2 regions of the Klebsiella africana genome follow, and region 2 is predicted to be linked to the other one. Evidence: predicted binding sites of a transcription regulator. Region 2 holds the regulator's gene; the other holds the start of a gene.

Region 1 (7,689 bases), 460 kb from region 2:
TGTTTTGTTGCTTAATCAATGGCAACAGGACGCAGGAGTCATAAAAAATGAAAACCGTATATATCGCAAAACAACGCCAGATCAGTTTCGTTAAATCCCACTTTTCCCGTCAGCTGGAAGAGAAGCTTGGCCTGATTGAAGTCCAGGCGCCAATCTTAAGCCGTGTGGGTGATGGGACGCAGGATAACTTGTCCGGCTGCGAGAAAGCGGTTCAGGTAAAAGTGAAAACACTGCCCGACGCCCAGTTCGAAGTGGTTCATTCACTGGCGAAGTGGAAGCGTCAAACCCTGGGACAACACGACTTCAGCGCGGGCGAAGGGCTGTACACGCATATGAAGGCCCTTCGCCCCGATGAAGACCGTCTGACACCGATCCATTCCGTCTATGTCGACCAGTGGGACTGGGAGCGCGTGATGGGGGATGAAGAGCGTCACGTCGGCACCCTAAAGGCAACCGTCGAGGCGATTTACGCCGGGATCAAAGCCACCGAGCTGGCGGTCAGTCAGGAATTTGGTCTGACGCCATTTCTGCCGGAACAGATTCACTTTGTTCACAGCCAGGAGCTGCTGAGCCGCTATCCGGATCTTGACGCCAAAGGCCGCGAGCGGGCGATTGCCAAAGAGCTGGGCGCTGTTTTCTTAATCGGTATCGGCGGCAAACTATCTGATGGCAAGCGTCACGACGTCCGTGCGCCGGATTATGATGACTGGAGTACTGAGGTTTCTGAAGGTTTTGCCGGTCTGAACGGCGATATCCTGGTGTGGAACCCGGTGCTGGAGGATGCGTTCGAGATCTCTTCAATGGGGATCCGCGTTGATGCCGAAGCGCTGAAACGCCAGCTGGCGCTGACCGGCGATGAAGATCGTCTGAAACTGGAGTGGCACCAGGCGCTGTTGCGTGGTGAGATGCCGCAGACTATCGGCGGCGGCATTGGCCAGTCTCGTTTGACGATGCTGTTGCTGCAGCTTGACCATATCGGTCAGGTGCAGTGCGGCGTATGGCCAGCGCAGGTTCGCGAAAGCGTTTCCGCTCTGTTGTAACGTTATCGCCGCCAGCGTCGCAGCAGGCGGCTACGCAACCCGGTATCAAAGCGCCAGATATGATCGAAGATACGCATGATACCGGGCTTGCCATGTACCGACATCGCCACCGCGTGAAAACGGTGCTGATGCTTACGCTGTAACTCCCCCACCTGAGCAATCACCTCATCCGGCAACCGCTGGGCAATAAAGTCAGAGATCACGACAGCATCGGCATCCACCCATTGCGGGTTTTGCAGACGTTCAATAATGGCGCGAAAACAGCTGGCCAAATCGGTACCGCCGCGAAAACGCTGGCTCAGGAAGCGGATCGCCTGCTCCAGTCCGCTCTCGCTGGTCAGCTCGTAATGCACCACTTCGCTGGAGAACAGCATAATAAAGCAGCGGCGGTTATCGGCCAGCGCGATGCGCATCAGGGCCAGACAAAAGGCCTTAGCGCACTGTTCGTTAAAACCGCCCATCGATCCTGACGTATCGACGCAGACAATGAACGGCCCGCGCGGCTGTTCATCAAAATCCTGGCGCGTCACCGGGCGTTCGGTGATTTTCTCGCGCCAGGCGTCGCCGTGCAGCCGGTAAGTGAGCAACTGCTTCTCCACCAGCTTGCGATAAAATTCAAACTCCAGCTCCGTGATGCCGAGCGTCGCCAGCTCCGGCGGCAGCAGGCGCAGAATATCATCGCTCTGCTGGAGGCCGTCGACCTGCTCTGGCACCGTCGCCGGTTCGCGTACCAGGCTGCGGAAAGTTTCCATCGGCGCATCTTTTTTCGGGACGGATTTCGCTTCCCGTGAACGCCCCAGCTGTTCCGCCAGCTGCAGCAGTTCCGGTTGCTGGTTAAGAAAATCGCCATAGCGCACGATCAGCTGGTAGTCGCCTCGTTTGAGTTCGCCAGCGCTCATGTCCCACAGGCGTCCGGCGGCGGTGTCATTGTCCGCCAGCACTGGATCGAGCTGACCGCTGAGCGTCATTCGTTCCTGGACCTCACTGAGCAACTGGTCGCGCTCCTCATCCAGCAGCTGCTGGTTAAGGCTGGTGGCTTGCACCACCAGGCTCAGGCGCCAGCGCTGTAAAAACAGCGTATGCAGCGCCGGAGTAAAGGTGGCATTGTCGTCCACCAGCTTCTGCGCCTGGGCGGCAAAAGGGGACTGGAGCTGGTGCAGTTTGCCGAGGATCTGTGGAAGCTGGACGATAAACTGCGAGGTAGAGAGCAGCTGAGCCTGCTGATAGGTTTGCACTTCGACGTCCAGATCCGGCGGGATGTTAACTTCTTTTAAGCGAGCGCGAACGGCTTCCCGCCAGCGTGGAATATCTGCCGCGATGATGTTTTTCAGCCGGGGAAATTTTTCAAAGAAAATCGCCAGCTGAGGAGAGGCCAGCAGCGCCAGCAGCATCTCCTCGATCATTCCCTCTTCGCTGACTGCCAGCATGACATTCAGCATATCGAGCGTCATGGCTGCTTCGCCTGTTTAATCTGCGCGCCGACGTCCTGCAGGCTGGCTTCAATTCTTCCCAGCCACTCGACCGGGATAAACAGGCACTTTTGCTGCTCGCTGAAGCGGTTATGTTGCTGGTGCCACTCATCATCCAGCGCTTCCAGCTGCTGGCGAATTTCCGCCGGCATATTCTCCTGCGCTGCGCTGCCGGGCAGCGCGAGGCGTGAGCCCTGCAGGCTGACGTCGCGGACCACCAGGTGCTGGCTGGTGTCGACATCCATATTAAGCAGTTGGGGAAAGCCGATCCCGTTAAGCTTTCCGCGGATCTCGCCGCCCTTTTCCAGCCAACTAGATAAAGCATCGCGCTCGAAGGTGATATGTATCACTTCCATATCATGAAGTTTGAGCGGCTGCTGCAGCAGCAGCGTCAGGGTTGCCCCCTGAATCTCCGCTGGCAGTTCATAATGCGGCTTACGGCTAAACATCCCGCCAAGGCGGGTGACCTTCAGCGCCGTTTTGTCGCTTTGCTGCTGTTGGATCTGAATGCGTCGCTGCACAATCGCTCCCAGTCGCGTCAGCATCGCCTGCTGTTGCCAGGCGTGACAGGTCATTAGCGTTTCCAGCTGCTGCGACATCAGGTTCATACTTTCGACGTTGTGCCACAGACAATCTTTCAGCAGGATCAGGTCAATCGGCGCGATACTGTCGCGGCCGCTGAAGAAGGCGCTGGCCTGCAGCAGGCGTATGGCTTTTTTCCAGCGGCGATCTGACACATACGGAGCATTTGGCAGGGCGTCCAGCTGCTGGCGGAGCTGGAATATCAGCTCAAACACAGCGTCCGGCAGTTTGATATTGCCGATCTGCTGCTGCCATTGGGTAAATTCCTCGTCACTGACCTGTAAAGCGCTGGGGACCGGATTGCTGTTTTCATCCTGCTGGCTCAGCAGCATTGAACGGAAATTGCCTTTATCCTGCACCTTATCGAGCCACAGACGGATCAGCATACGGTCATACAGTGCTTCCAGGCTGCTGTCAGCTTCGGGAAGTTCGTTCGACGCGGCCACCAGCAGACGCATCGGGATTTTCTCTTCGTGCGCGCCGTTGCGGAAATGACGTTCGTTAATCGCCGTCAGTAGGGTGTTGAGGATAGCCGGGCCTGCTTTCCATATTTCATCGAGAAACACGATTTCCGCTTCCGGCAGGTAGCCGGCGGTTAAACGTTCGTAACGGCCTTCATCTTTCAGCGCCTGAATGGACAGTGGCCCAAAAACCTCTTCCGGGGTGGAGAAGCGGGTCATGAGGTATTCAAACGCGCGCGCCTGCTGGAAGGCAAATTTTAGGCGGCGGGCAATCAGGCTTTTGGCGATCCCCGGCGGACCGAGCAAAAAAACGCTCTCGCCGCTGAGCGCCGCCAGCAGGCAGAGGCGTATCGCATGACTGCGTTCAAAGAGTCCTTTTTCAAGTGCCGCGCTGAGCCGGGAAATTCTTTCAGCCAGTAAATGTGTTTGAGCCATAATTGTGTTGGATGCTTTGTCGTGTATCGTTATTTGGACGAGTATAGATGTTAGAGCAGGGGCGGTAATAGCCTGAAGAATCGATTTATTTTTTTTGAGCCAGGTTAATATGGTGTCTGTTAGGGGTACGATTTCGCAAATAATCGTGCATACTGTGCGCTTTTTGTGGGCCAAGGGACTAGGCACACATTTGTTTTATAAACGAAAAGACTAGTCTATGAGCACTGATAATAAACAATCGTTGCCGGCGTTAACGCTGGCGGCCATCGGCGTGGTGTACGGCGATATCGGTACCAGTCCACTGTATACCTTGCGCGAATGCCTGTCAGGTCAGTTTGGCTTTGGCGTAGAGCGCGATGCCGTTTTTGGCTTTTTGTCGCTAATTTTCTGGCTGTTAATCTTTACCGTATCAATTAAATACATCACCTTCGTGATGCGGGCGGATAACGCCGGGGAAGGCGGGATCTTAACGTTGATGTCGCTGGCCGGACGCAACACCTCGGCCAGAATGACCTCCGTGCTGGTGATCCTCGGCCTGGTCGGCGGCAGCTTCTTCTATGGCGAAGTGGTGATTACCCCAGCCATTTCGGTGATGTCGGCAATTGAGGGGTTAGAAATTATCGCCCCGCAGCTCGATACCTGGATTGTCCCTATCTCCATTATCGTGCTTACCCTGCTGTTTGTGATCCAAAAGCACGGCACCGGCATGGTCGGCAAGCTGTTTGCGCCGATTATGCTGATCTGGTTCCTGTTGCTGGCGGTGCTGGGCGCGCGAAGCATTTACGCTAATCCGGAAGTTCTGCAGGCGCTGAACCCCTACTGGGCTGTGCACTTCTTCCTGCAGTACAAGACCGTTTCCTTTATTGCGCTTGGCGCGGTGGTGCTGTCGATTACCGGGGTGGAAGCGCTGTATGCCGATATGGGCCACTTCGGCAAACTGCCGATCCGCGTAGCCTGGTTCTCCGTGGTGCTGCCCTCGTTGGTGCTGAACTATTTTGGCCAGGGCGCGCTGCTGCTGAAGCACCCGGAAGCGATTAAAAACCCGTTCTTCCTGCTGGCGCCTGAGTGGGCGCTGATCCCGATGCTGATTATCGCCACGCTGGCGACGGTTATCGCCTCGCAGGCGGTGATTTCCGGGGTCTTCTCTCTGACCCGTCAGGCAGTACGTCTGGGCTATCTGTCGCCGATGCGCATTATCCATACCTCGGAAATGGAGTCCGGGCAGATTTACATTCCATTCATTAACTGGCTGCTATACGTTTCTGTGGTCATCGTTATCGTCAGCTTTGAGCATTCTTCTAACCTGGCGGCGGCGTATGGTATCGCGGTAACGGGCACCATGGTGCTGACCTCCATTCTGTCGGCGACCGTGGCGCGCAAAAACTGGCACTGGAACAAGCTATTTGTCGGCCTGATGCTGGTGGCCTTCCTGTGCATTGATATTCCGCTGTTCTCGGCGAACCTCGATAAGATTGTCTCCGGCGGCTGGCTGCCGTTGTCCCTGGGTATGGTGATGTTTACGGTGATGACGACCTGGAAGAGCGAGCGTTTCCGCCTGCTGCGCCGGATGCACGAGCATGGTAACTCGCTGGAAGCGATGATCTCTTCGCTGGAGAAGTCACCGCCAGTGCGTGTGCCGGGTACTGCGGTGTATATGTCCCGCGCCCTGAACGTGATCCCCTTTGCCCTGCTGCATAACCTGAAGCACAACAAGGTACTGCATGAGCGAGTGATCCTCCTGACCCTACGCACCGAAGATGCGCCTTACGTGCATAACGTTCGCCGGGTGCAGATTGAACAGCTGTCCCCCTCCTTCTGGCGGGTGGTGGCCAGCTACGGCTGGCGGGAAACGCCTAACGTTGAAGAGGTGTTCCACCGCTGTGGCCTGGAAGGGCTCAGTTGCCGGATGATGGAGACCTCGTTCTTTATGTCGCATGAGTCGCTGATTATCGGCAAACGGCCATGGTATCTGCGCCTGCGCGGCAAGCTTTATCTGCTGCTGCAGCGCAACGCCTTGCGCGCGCCGGATCAGTTTGAAATTCCGCCAAACCGGGTTATCGAGCTCGGTACTCAGGTCGAAATCTAATGTAAAAAAGCCCTTCCCTTGTGAAGGGCTTTTTGTTTCTTGTTCCGGCTGTCACGTCCTGTCTCTGTCTCGCGAAACGTTTCGATGGCGATCACATTTCTCTCTTCTGGTGATGGTTTTCTGCTCACACATTGATAATAATTATGTTAGCGAAACGTTTCGCTAGTGGAGCAAAAGAGAAAAATGAAAAAAGGCACCGTACTTAACGCTGATATTTCCGCGGTCATCTCCTGCCTGGGCCACACCGATACGCTGGTGGTCTGCGATGCCGGATTACCGGTTCCCCGCAGTAGCACGCGCATTGATATGGCGCTGACTCAGGGCGTACCTTCCTTTATGCAGGTACTGGAAGTGGTAACGACGGAAATGCAGGTTGAAGCGGCTGTCATCGCGGAAGAGATTAAAATCCATAATCCGCAGCTTCACGCGACGTTGCTCAACCACCTTGAGCAGCTGCAGCAGCACCAGGGAAATACCATTGAAATTCGTTACACCAGCCATGAGCAGTTCAAAAAACAAACCGCAGACAGTCAGGCGGTAATTCGCAGCGGGGAGTGTTCCCCGTTTGCGAATATTATTCTCTGTGCCGGCGTTACGTTCTGAGGTCGTCGTCATGGAAGCCTTATTGCAACTGAAAGGGATCGATAAAGCGTTCCCTGGCGTCAAGGCGCTCTCCGGCGCGGCGCTGAATGTCTATGCTGGCCGGGTGATGGCGCTGGTTGGGGAGAATGGCGCTGGCAAATCCACCATGATGAAGGTGCTGACCGGGATCTACACCCGTGATGCCGGTTCTTTGCTGTGGTTAGGCAAAGAGACGACCTTTAACGGCCCAAAATCCTCCCAGGAAGCCGGGATCGGCATAATTCATCAGGAACTGAACCTGATCCCGCAGTTGACGATCGCCGAGAACATCTTCCTCGGCCGCGAGTTCGTGAACCGCTTTGGCAAAATCGACTGGAAGCGGATGTATGCCGAAGCGGACAAGCTGTTGGCGAAGCTGAATCTCCGCTTTACCAGCCAGAAGCTGGTGGGCGATCTGTCGATTGGCGATCAGCAAATGGTGGAGATCGCTAAAGTGCTGAGCTTCGAGTCGAAAGTCATCATCATGGATGAACCGACCGATGCGCTGACTGATACCGAAACCGAATCGCTGTTCCGCGTCATTCGCGAACTGAAGTCGCAGGGGCGCGGTATCGTCTACATCTCCCACCGCATGAAAGAGATCTTCGAGATTTGCGACGACGTAACTGTGTTCCGCGACGGGCAGTTTATCGCCGAACGTGAGGTCACCTCGCTGGATGAAGACCGTCTGATCGAGATGATGGTTGGCCGTAAGCTGGAAGATCAGTATCCGCATCTCGACAAGGCGCCGGGCGCGGTGCGCCTGAAGGTCGATAATCTCTGCGGCCCGGGCGTGGAAAACGTGACCTTTACCTTGCGCCAGGGGGAAATCCTGGGTGTTGCCGGGCTGATGGGCGCCGGGCGGACAGAACTGATGAAAGTGCTGTACGGCGCGCTGCCGCGCAGCAGTGGTTCCGTCACGCTCGACGGTCGCGAAGTGGTGACCCGCTCGCCGCAGGATGGCCTGGCGAACGGCATTGTCTATATCTCCGAAG
Region 2 (7,689 bases):
GCTATTCATCACCAACTGTATCAGGATCTGTTTGACTGGGCGGGCCGCTTGCGTGAAGTGAACCTCTACCTGGGCGATACGCCGTTCTGCCACTTTGCCCGGATCGAGGAGGAGGGCAACGCCCTGATGCAGGCCCTTGAGCAGGAGGATTATCTCAACGGCCTGCCGCGCGATAACTTTGTCGAGCGCCTGAGCTGGTTCTATGGCGAAATTAATGTGCTACACCCTTTTCGTCTTGGCAATGGCCTGACCCAGCGCATTTTCTTTGAACAGCTGGCGATACATGCCGGCTACCTGCTTGACTGGCGTGATGTCGACCCCGCTGCCTGGAGCGCGGCCTGCCAGCAGAGCGCGATGGGCGATCTGGCCCCGCTGGTGGCGATCTTTCGCAAAGTGGTAAGCGAAGCGCGGGAATCTGAGTAGAATAGCCCGGTTTTGATTGTTCCGGAGCCGCTATGATCCTGCTTATCGATAACTATGACTCTTTCACCTGGAATCTGTATCAGTACTTCTGCGAACTGGGGGCGGAGGTGCTGGTCAGGCGCAACGATGCGTTGACGCTGGAGGAGATAGCGGCGCTGGCGCCGGAGAAGATCGTGATTTCGCCAGGCCCTTGCACGCCGGATGAGGCGGGGATTTCCCTCGCGGTTATCCGCCACTATGCCGGAAAAACGCCGCTGCTGGGAGTCTGTCTCGGGCATCAGGCGATCGCCCAGGCGTTTGGCGCGACTATCGTGCGGGCAGCACAGGTGATGCATGGTAAAACCTCGCTTATCGAGCATAACGGCGAAGGGGTGTTTAAGGGGCTGAATAATCCTCTGACGGTGACCCGTTATCACTCGCTGGTGATTGACCCGCCGACGCTCCCGTCCGAGTTTATCGTCACTGCCCGCAGCGCCAGCGGTGAGATTATGGGGATCCGTCACCGCGAATGGGATCTTGAGGGCGTGCAGTTTCATCCGGAAAGCATTCTCAGCGAACAGGGCCATCCCTTGCTGGCTAACTTTTTGAAACGGTGATTTTCAGTTGCCATTGACTGATTTTTTATGCATATTTTGTGATTATATTATCATAATCGCATCTGCGTAACGAAGAGGGATGGGCAAGACATGGCAACTGAACAACCGGCAATCACCCGCGCCACATTCGATGAAGTTATTTTGCCAATTTATGCACCGGCAGAATTCATCCCGGTGAAGGGAAAAGGCAGCCGCGTCTGGGATCAGCAGGGCAAAGAGTATGTCGATTTCGCTGGCGGTATCGCGGTGACGGCGCTCGGCCATTGCCATCCGGCGCTGGTGGCAGCGCTGCACCAGCAGGGCGAAACGCTGTGGCACACCAGCAACGTCTTTACCAATGAGCCAGCGCTGCGTCTGGGGCGTAAACTTGTCGAGGCCACCTTCGCCGAGCGCGTGGTGTTTATGAACTCTGGTACCGAAGCCAATGAAACAGCTTTCAAGCTGGCGCGTCACTATGCGGTAACCCGCCATAGCCCGTATAAAACCAAAATTATTGCCTTCCATAATGCCTTCCATGGCCGCTCCCTGTTTACCGTTTCCGTCGGCGGGCAGCCGAAGTACTCCGATGGTTTTGGCCCGAAACCGGCGGATATTGTCCATGTTCCCTTCAACGATCTGCAGGCGGTAAAAGCGGTGATGGATGACCACACCTGCGCGGTGGTGGTGGAGCCGATTCAGGGCGAGGGTGGGGTGACCGCGGCCACGCCGGCCTTCCTGCAGGGACTGCGTGAGCTGTGCGATCAGCACCAGGCGCTGCTCGTCTTTGATGAAGTGCAGTGCGGTATGGGGCGTACCGGATCGCTGTTCGCCTATATGCACTATGGCGTGACCCCGGATATTCTCACCAGCGCCAAAGCGCTCGGCGGCGGCTTCCCGGTCAGCGCCATGCTGACCACCCACGAGATCGCCAGCGCCTTCCATGCGGGCTCCCATGGTTCAACCTACGGCGGCAACCCGCTGGCCTGCGCGGTCGCCAACGCCGCCTTCGATCTGATCAATACCCCGGCGGTGCTGGATGGCGTGAACGCGAAACGCGAACTGTTCGTCAAACACCTGCAGCAGCTGGATGCCGAGTTTGATCTGTTCAGTGATATTCGCGGAATGGGCCTGCTGATCGGCGCGGAACTGAAGCCGCAGCACAAAGGTCGCGCGCGTGATTTCCTCTATGCCGCGGCCGACGCCGGCGTTATGGTGCTTAACGCCGGGCCGGACGTAATGCGTTTTGTTCCCTCGCTGATCATCGACGAGCAGGATATTGCCGAGGGGATGGCGCGCTTTGCTCAGGCCGTGGCAAAGGTGATTAACGGCTGATCTTCCGCAGCCAGATGCCATGATGCGGCCGCTGACGCCATGCCACTGATGAAATGGTGTGCATGGTGTTCAGATGGCCCAGAATGCGTTGCAGATGCTGCTCCAGGGTACTTAACGGACCGACTGGCACCTCGCTTTCCGGCGACTCCATAATATTGGCATCCCCTGCGCTGCCGGGACCATCGCTGTCCAGCCGCTGCTGGCAACGCTGCAGCGCAATCTCGCAGGATTCGAGATAGCGCTGGGCAAGATCCGGGGTGAGCATCGTATGCTCCCGGGCCAGGGTGGTCATGGCGTTGATGTGTTCGACGATAAACTGGCTGTGCGTTACCCACAGCTTCATATCTTCCAGATAGTGGGTATTAAACCCCGGCTCCTGCATCGCCTGATTCAGGGAGTTGTAGAGCGCGTTGTGCGCCTGGTTGACGCGCATGCGTTGATAGGCCAGCGCGGGTGCTTTCGGGTCGGGGCTGAGGATCAGGCGAATCGCCTGCTGGTCGGCCTCCAGCGCATCGTGGGCATTTTTTTTCAGCAGGCCGCTCTGCCACTGTGGCCACAGCCAAACCATCCCGCCGAAGGCGATCAGGCAGCCGATAAGCGTGTCGATCAGCCGGGCGATAATAAACTGTTCCCCGTTGAGCGTCAGCAGCTGCAGGGTATACACCGCCGTCACCGTAAAGCCTACCATCGCCCAGCCATAGTGTTTGCGGATGATCAGATAGCTAAGCAGGGTGATCAGCAGCATCCCGCTCAGGGTATAGCTCTCCGGAACGTGAAAGTGCAACGTCAGGCCGGCGATGATCAGGCCGGCGAGCGTTCCCGCCGCCCGGTGGACAATTCGCACCCGCGTGGCGCCATAGCCGTTCTGGGTGACGAAGAGCACGGTCATCAGGATCCAATAGGGCTTAGGCAAGTGCAGGGCGTTGCCCATCAGGCTGGCGATGCTCAGCATCACGCTGATGCGGGCGGCATTGCGCAGCGCGGGCGATTTTAGCGACAGGTAGTTCTTTAGTGCGGGAAACAGCGGTAAACGACGCTCTTTGTCGGCCATCAGATCTCGGGCATACAGCGGACGCTGGGTATGCAGCACCCGGGCGATGCGGCTGAAGTGCCAGGCGCAGAAGTGGCCGACCGGGTTATCCGGATGTTGCCTGGCGATCTTTTCCAGAGCCTCGATCTGTTTATCCATTTGAAAGCGCTGCGGGAAGCGATGATAGAGCATGTCATCCGCCAGCACGCGAAGGCGGGCGGCGACGGTCTGCGCGTTCCAGCGGATCACCGCTTCGGCATGGCTGCGTTCTACCAGCTTTTGCACCTCTTCCGGCTGATGCAGGCTGACCGAAATATGCTCCTGCAGATCCAGCCCCATCTGGAACGCCCGCAGCAGGCGCTTGTGGTCGTTGCGTTGGTTAGCGGCCAACATATGCATCTGCTGATAGCACTGGGTAATCAGGTCGACCACCTTCTGCTGGCGGGTGAGCAGCGGCGGCAGGGCGGTCGACGGATCGGTATGCTGGGTCAACAGACTGTATTTAGCTTCACAATAGTCGGCCAGTTCCCGGTAAAGCAGGCTTAACGACTCCCGCAGCGGCTGTTCGCGCCACAGCCAGAACCAGAACCAGTTAAACACGCCGTACCACAGCGTGCCGAAGGCGTAGATCAGCAGCGGCTCCCAGATGGGCATATTGCCCGCCAGGCTCAGGGTAAAGATGGCGGCGATCAGCGATGCGGGCAGCAGACGCGCGTGCAGCGAACTGATCTCCGCGGTGACGCCGAGCAGCAGCGCCAGGCCGCTGAGGATAAGCGGTAGGGGGATCGCCTGGGCGAGAAGTAACTGCACCACCAGGCTGCATCCGGCAAACAGGCAGCCGCCGATAATCAGGCGTTTGAAAAAACGCTTATGCGGGGTATCAAGACCGGCAATATTGCAGCAGGCGGGGACTAAGGAAAACAGCAGTCCCTGCTGGAGATGCCCGAGCAGAAGACCGATGGCCACAGGCAGACACAGCACCAGCGTTTGCCGCAGTGCATAGTTGACTTCCGGGTGGTAAATCAGCCTGCGCCACATGAGGGAAAAACAAAAACGGCGTACTGCAGGAGCAATACGCCGCTTAGCAACTTAACGGGTGCCGTAGACGACGATGGTTTTACCGTGCGCGGAAATCAGGTTCTGATCTTCCAGCATTTTCAAAATACGGCCAACCGTTTCACGAGAGCAGCCGACGATCTGACCAATTTCCTGGCGGGTAATTTTAATTTGCATACCGTCCGGGTGGGTCATGGCATCCGGTTGCTTCGCCAGGTTCAGCAGCGTCTGGGCGATACGGCCCGTCACGTCGAGGAAGGCAAGGTTGCCCACTTTCTCAGACGTGACCTGCAGACGGCGAGCCATTTGCGAAGAGAGACGCATCAGAATGTCCGGGTTCACCTGGATCAGCTGACGGAATTTCTTATAAGAGATTTCGGCCACTTCACATGCGGTTTTCGCCCGTACCCAGGCGCTACGCTCCTGACCCTCTTCAAACAGGCCTAATTCACCGATGAAATCGCCCTGGTTGAGGTAGGAGAGGATCATCTCTTTACCTTCTTCATCCTTGATGAGTACAGCCACGGAGCCTTTAACGATGTAGTACAGCGTTTCTGCTTTCTCACCCTGGTGGATCAGCGTGCTCTTTGATGGGTACTTATGAATGTGGCAATGAGACAAGAACCATTCAAGGGTAGGGTCTGTTTGCGGTTTGCCAAGCACCATGCGCGGTTATCCTCTGTTATAAGCTATCTCCGGGCGCCGACACTACACGGCGTCCGGGCATGCAATCGTATTGTTTCCCTATACCTGGGAAGCTGGCTGATGATTTTTCGACAGCCCGTAATGTGAACTCCTCTGCATACATGCAGTACATCAATGTATTACTGTAGCATCCAGACTGTTTTAGCATAGCTTTCGCCGCATGTCTCCTGGTGTCTCGCTTCAGCATGACGCAGGTCGCCTTCCGTTGCGAGAATTGTTATGTGCGCGTAATCTGACAGGAATATTGCGATACTGGAGTTAAATTTTATGCAAGCGCGTGTGAAATGGGTAGAAGGGTTAACCTTTATCGGGGAGTCCGCATCGGGACACCAGATTCTGATGGACGGCAACTCCGGGGATAAGGCTCCCAGCCCGATGGAGATGGTGCTGATGGCGGCGGGCGGTTGCAGCGCGATCGATGTGGTCTCCATTCTGCAAAAAGGTCGTCACGACGTGACCAATTGCGAAGTGAAGCTGACCTCCGAGCGTCGCGAAGAGGCTCCGCGTCTGTTTACGCATATTAATCTGCACTTTATCGTCACCGGTAAAGCGCTGAAAGATGCCGCGGTCTCCCGGGCGGTGGATCTGTCGGCAGAGAAATACTGTTCAGTGGCGCTGATGCTGGAAAAAGCGGTGAAGATCACCCACTCCTATGAAGTGATCGAGGCGTAGTCTTCGCCTGGTGTTGTATCGAATCTCAATCCCGGCCTCCTGGCCGGGGTTTTTTCTTTTAGCCTATCTTACGGCCTTCCATCAGGCGCTCGACCAGCGGCGTCATGATAAGCTCCATCGCCAGCCCCATTTTACCGCCCGGCACCACCAGGGTGTTCATGTGCGAGATAAACGACCCCTGCAGCATCGCCAACAGCCAGGGGAAGTCGATATTTTGCAGATTGCGGAAATGGATCACCACAAAGCTCTCGTCCAGCGAGGGGATCGCTTTGGCGGCAAACGGGTTGGAGGTGTCCACCGTCGGCACGCGCTGAAAGTTGATGTGGGTGCGGGAAAATTGCGGCGTAATGAAGTTGATGTAATCTTCCATCGAGCGGACGACCGAGTCCATCACCGCCTCCCGGGAGTGGCCGCGTTCGCTGGTGTCGCGAATAAGCTTTTGGATCCACTCGAGGTTAACGATAGGCACCACCCCGACAAGCAGGTCGACATGGCTGGCGACATCATGCTGCGGCGTGACAACCCCGCCGTGCAGCCCCTCATAGAACAGCACGTCTGTCGGCTCCGGCAGTGGCTGCCAGGGAGTGAAGGTCCCCGGCACCTGATTCCACGGCACGGCTTCGTCATAGGTGTGCAGGTATTTCCGCGACTGGCCTTTTCCGTGGCGGCCATAGTCGACAAAGGTCTGCTCCAGCAGGCCGAAGTCGTTCGCCTCCGGGCCAAAGTAGCTGATATGTTTGCCCTGATCCCGCGCCTTACGGATCGCCATGTCCATTTCCGGGCGGGTGTAGCGATGAAAGCTGTCGCCTTCCACTTCCGCGGCATGCAGGTTTAGCTGCGCGAAGATTTTGCGAAAGGCAAGGCTGGTGGTGGTAGTGCCCGCGCCGCTGGAGCCCGTGACGGCGATCACCGGATGTTTGGCAGACATAACAACTCCCTGGTTAAACGATGTAGTGGCGTCGCCTTAGCCGTTAAACAGCGCACGCGGCATAATATTGACCGTCTCATGCAGTTCCGACCACACAAGGACCGCTTCTCCGCGTTTCAGCTGCTGTTTTACATCGGCGACTTTATCGGCAAGTGAACGTTCATGTTCACCATAATCGGTGCCTTCACGTAACACAAAGCTTTCAATCAGGTTATCCAGCGTTTCGGGATCCAGATCCTGCCAGGGAATAATCATGCGGGAACCTCCAGCCAGCGGTTTAACCAGTCGGGAATGCGTCTTTCCAGCCACATTTCCGGTTTACGCAGAGTGCCGCTGACGAAGCCAACGTGGCCGCCTTGTTCGGTCAATTGATACTCTACGTTCGCCGGCAGTTGCTCCTGCGGCGGAATAGAGTGGTGATCCATAAACGGATCGTCTTTCGCGTGAATAATTAGCGTCGGCTTAGTGATATCGCTCAGCCGCGGCATGGCGCTGCATTGCCGGTAATAATCCAGCGCATCGGCAAAGCCATGGATCTTGGCGGTGATCATATCGTCAAATTCCCGGATGCGGCGCATCCCTTTGAGCTGGCGTAAATCGACGGGCAGCGAGCCAGGATACGCTTTCAGCTTGCGTGAGGCGTTGGCTTTTAACAGATTGAGCAGATAGCGCTGATAAACCCGCGAGAAGCCCTTATCCATATGATAGCTGCAGGCTTCCAGCATGAAAGGCGCGGAAACGATCACCGCGGCATCCAGCGGGCAGCGGTCGCCTTCTTCTGCCAGCAGGCAGCCCAGCATATTGCCGCCCAGCGAATAGCCGACGGCCGCGGTCGGCGCGGGGCCAAACTCACGCTGCAGCCAGTGCAGAAACCAGGTGCCATCTTCCGTTTCGCCGGAGTGATAAATGCGGTTATTGCGGTTAGGTTCGCCGCTGCAGCCGCGAAAATGCATGACTACGCCCAGCCA

What was found. The regulator CRP, encoded in region 2, controls carbon source genes, mostly activating them, when cyclic AMP is high. The targets are predictions, from matches to a motif close to ATGTGANNNNNNTCACAT.
Positions count from the first base shown of each region.
Region 1: rbsD (D-ribose pyranase) is a predicted target of CRP. The motif match lies at 6,153-6,170, and genes of this name have one in related genera.

Region 1 is NZ_CP084874.1:5,200,465-5,208,153, reverse strand. It holds gene asnA (aspartate--ammonia ligase) at 48-1,040, shown strand; gene viaA (ATPase RavA stimulator ViaA) at 1,043-2,491, opposite strand; gene ravA (ATPase RavA) at 2,488-3,987, opposite strand; gene kup (low affinity potassium transporter Kup) at 4,205-6,073, shown strand; gene rbsD (D-ribose pyranase) at 6,257-6,676, shown strand; gene rbsA (ribose ABC transporter ATP-binding protein RbsA) at 6,687-7,689, shown strand, end outside.
Region 2 is NZ_CP084874.1:413,600-421,288, forward strand. It holds gene LGL98_RS01880 (putative adenosine monophosphate-protein transferase Fic) at 1-423, shown strand, start outside; gene pabA (aminodeoxychorismate synthase component 2) at 456-1,019, shown strand; gene argD (bifunctional acetylornithine/succinyldiaminopimelate transaminase) at 1,110-2,330, shown strand; gene LGL98_RS01895 (YccS/YhfK family putative transporter) at 2,320-4,398, opposite strand; gene crp (cAMP-activated global transcriptional regulator CRP) at 4,450-5,082, opposite strand; gene LGL98_RS01905 (OsmC family protein) at 5,389-5,793, shown strand; gene LGL98_RS01910 (phosphoribulokinase) at 5,852-6,721, opposite strand; gene LGL98_RS01915 (YheU family protein) at 6,758-6,976, opposite strand; gene LGL98_RS01920 (hydrolase) at 6,973-7,689, opposite strand, start outside.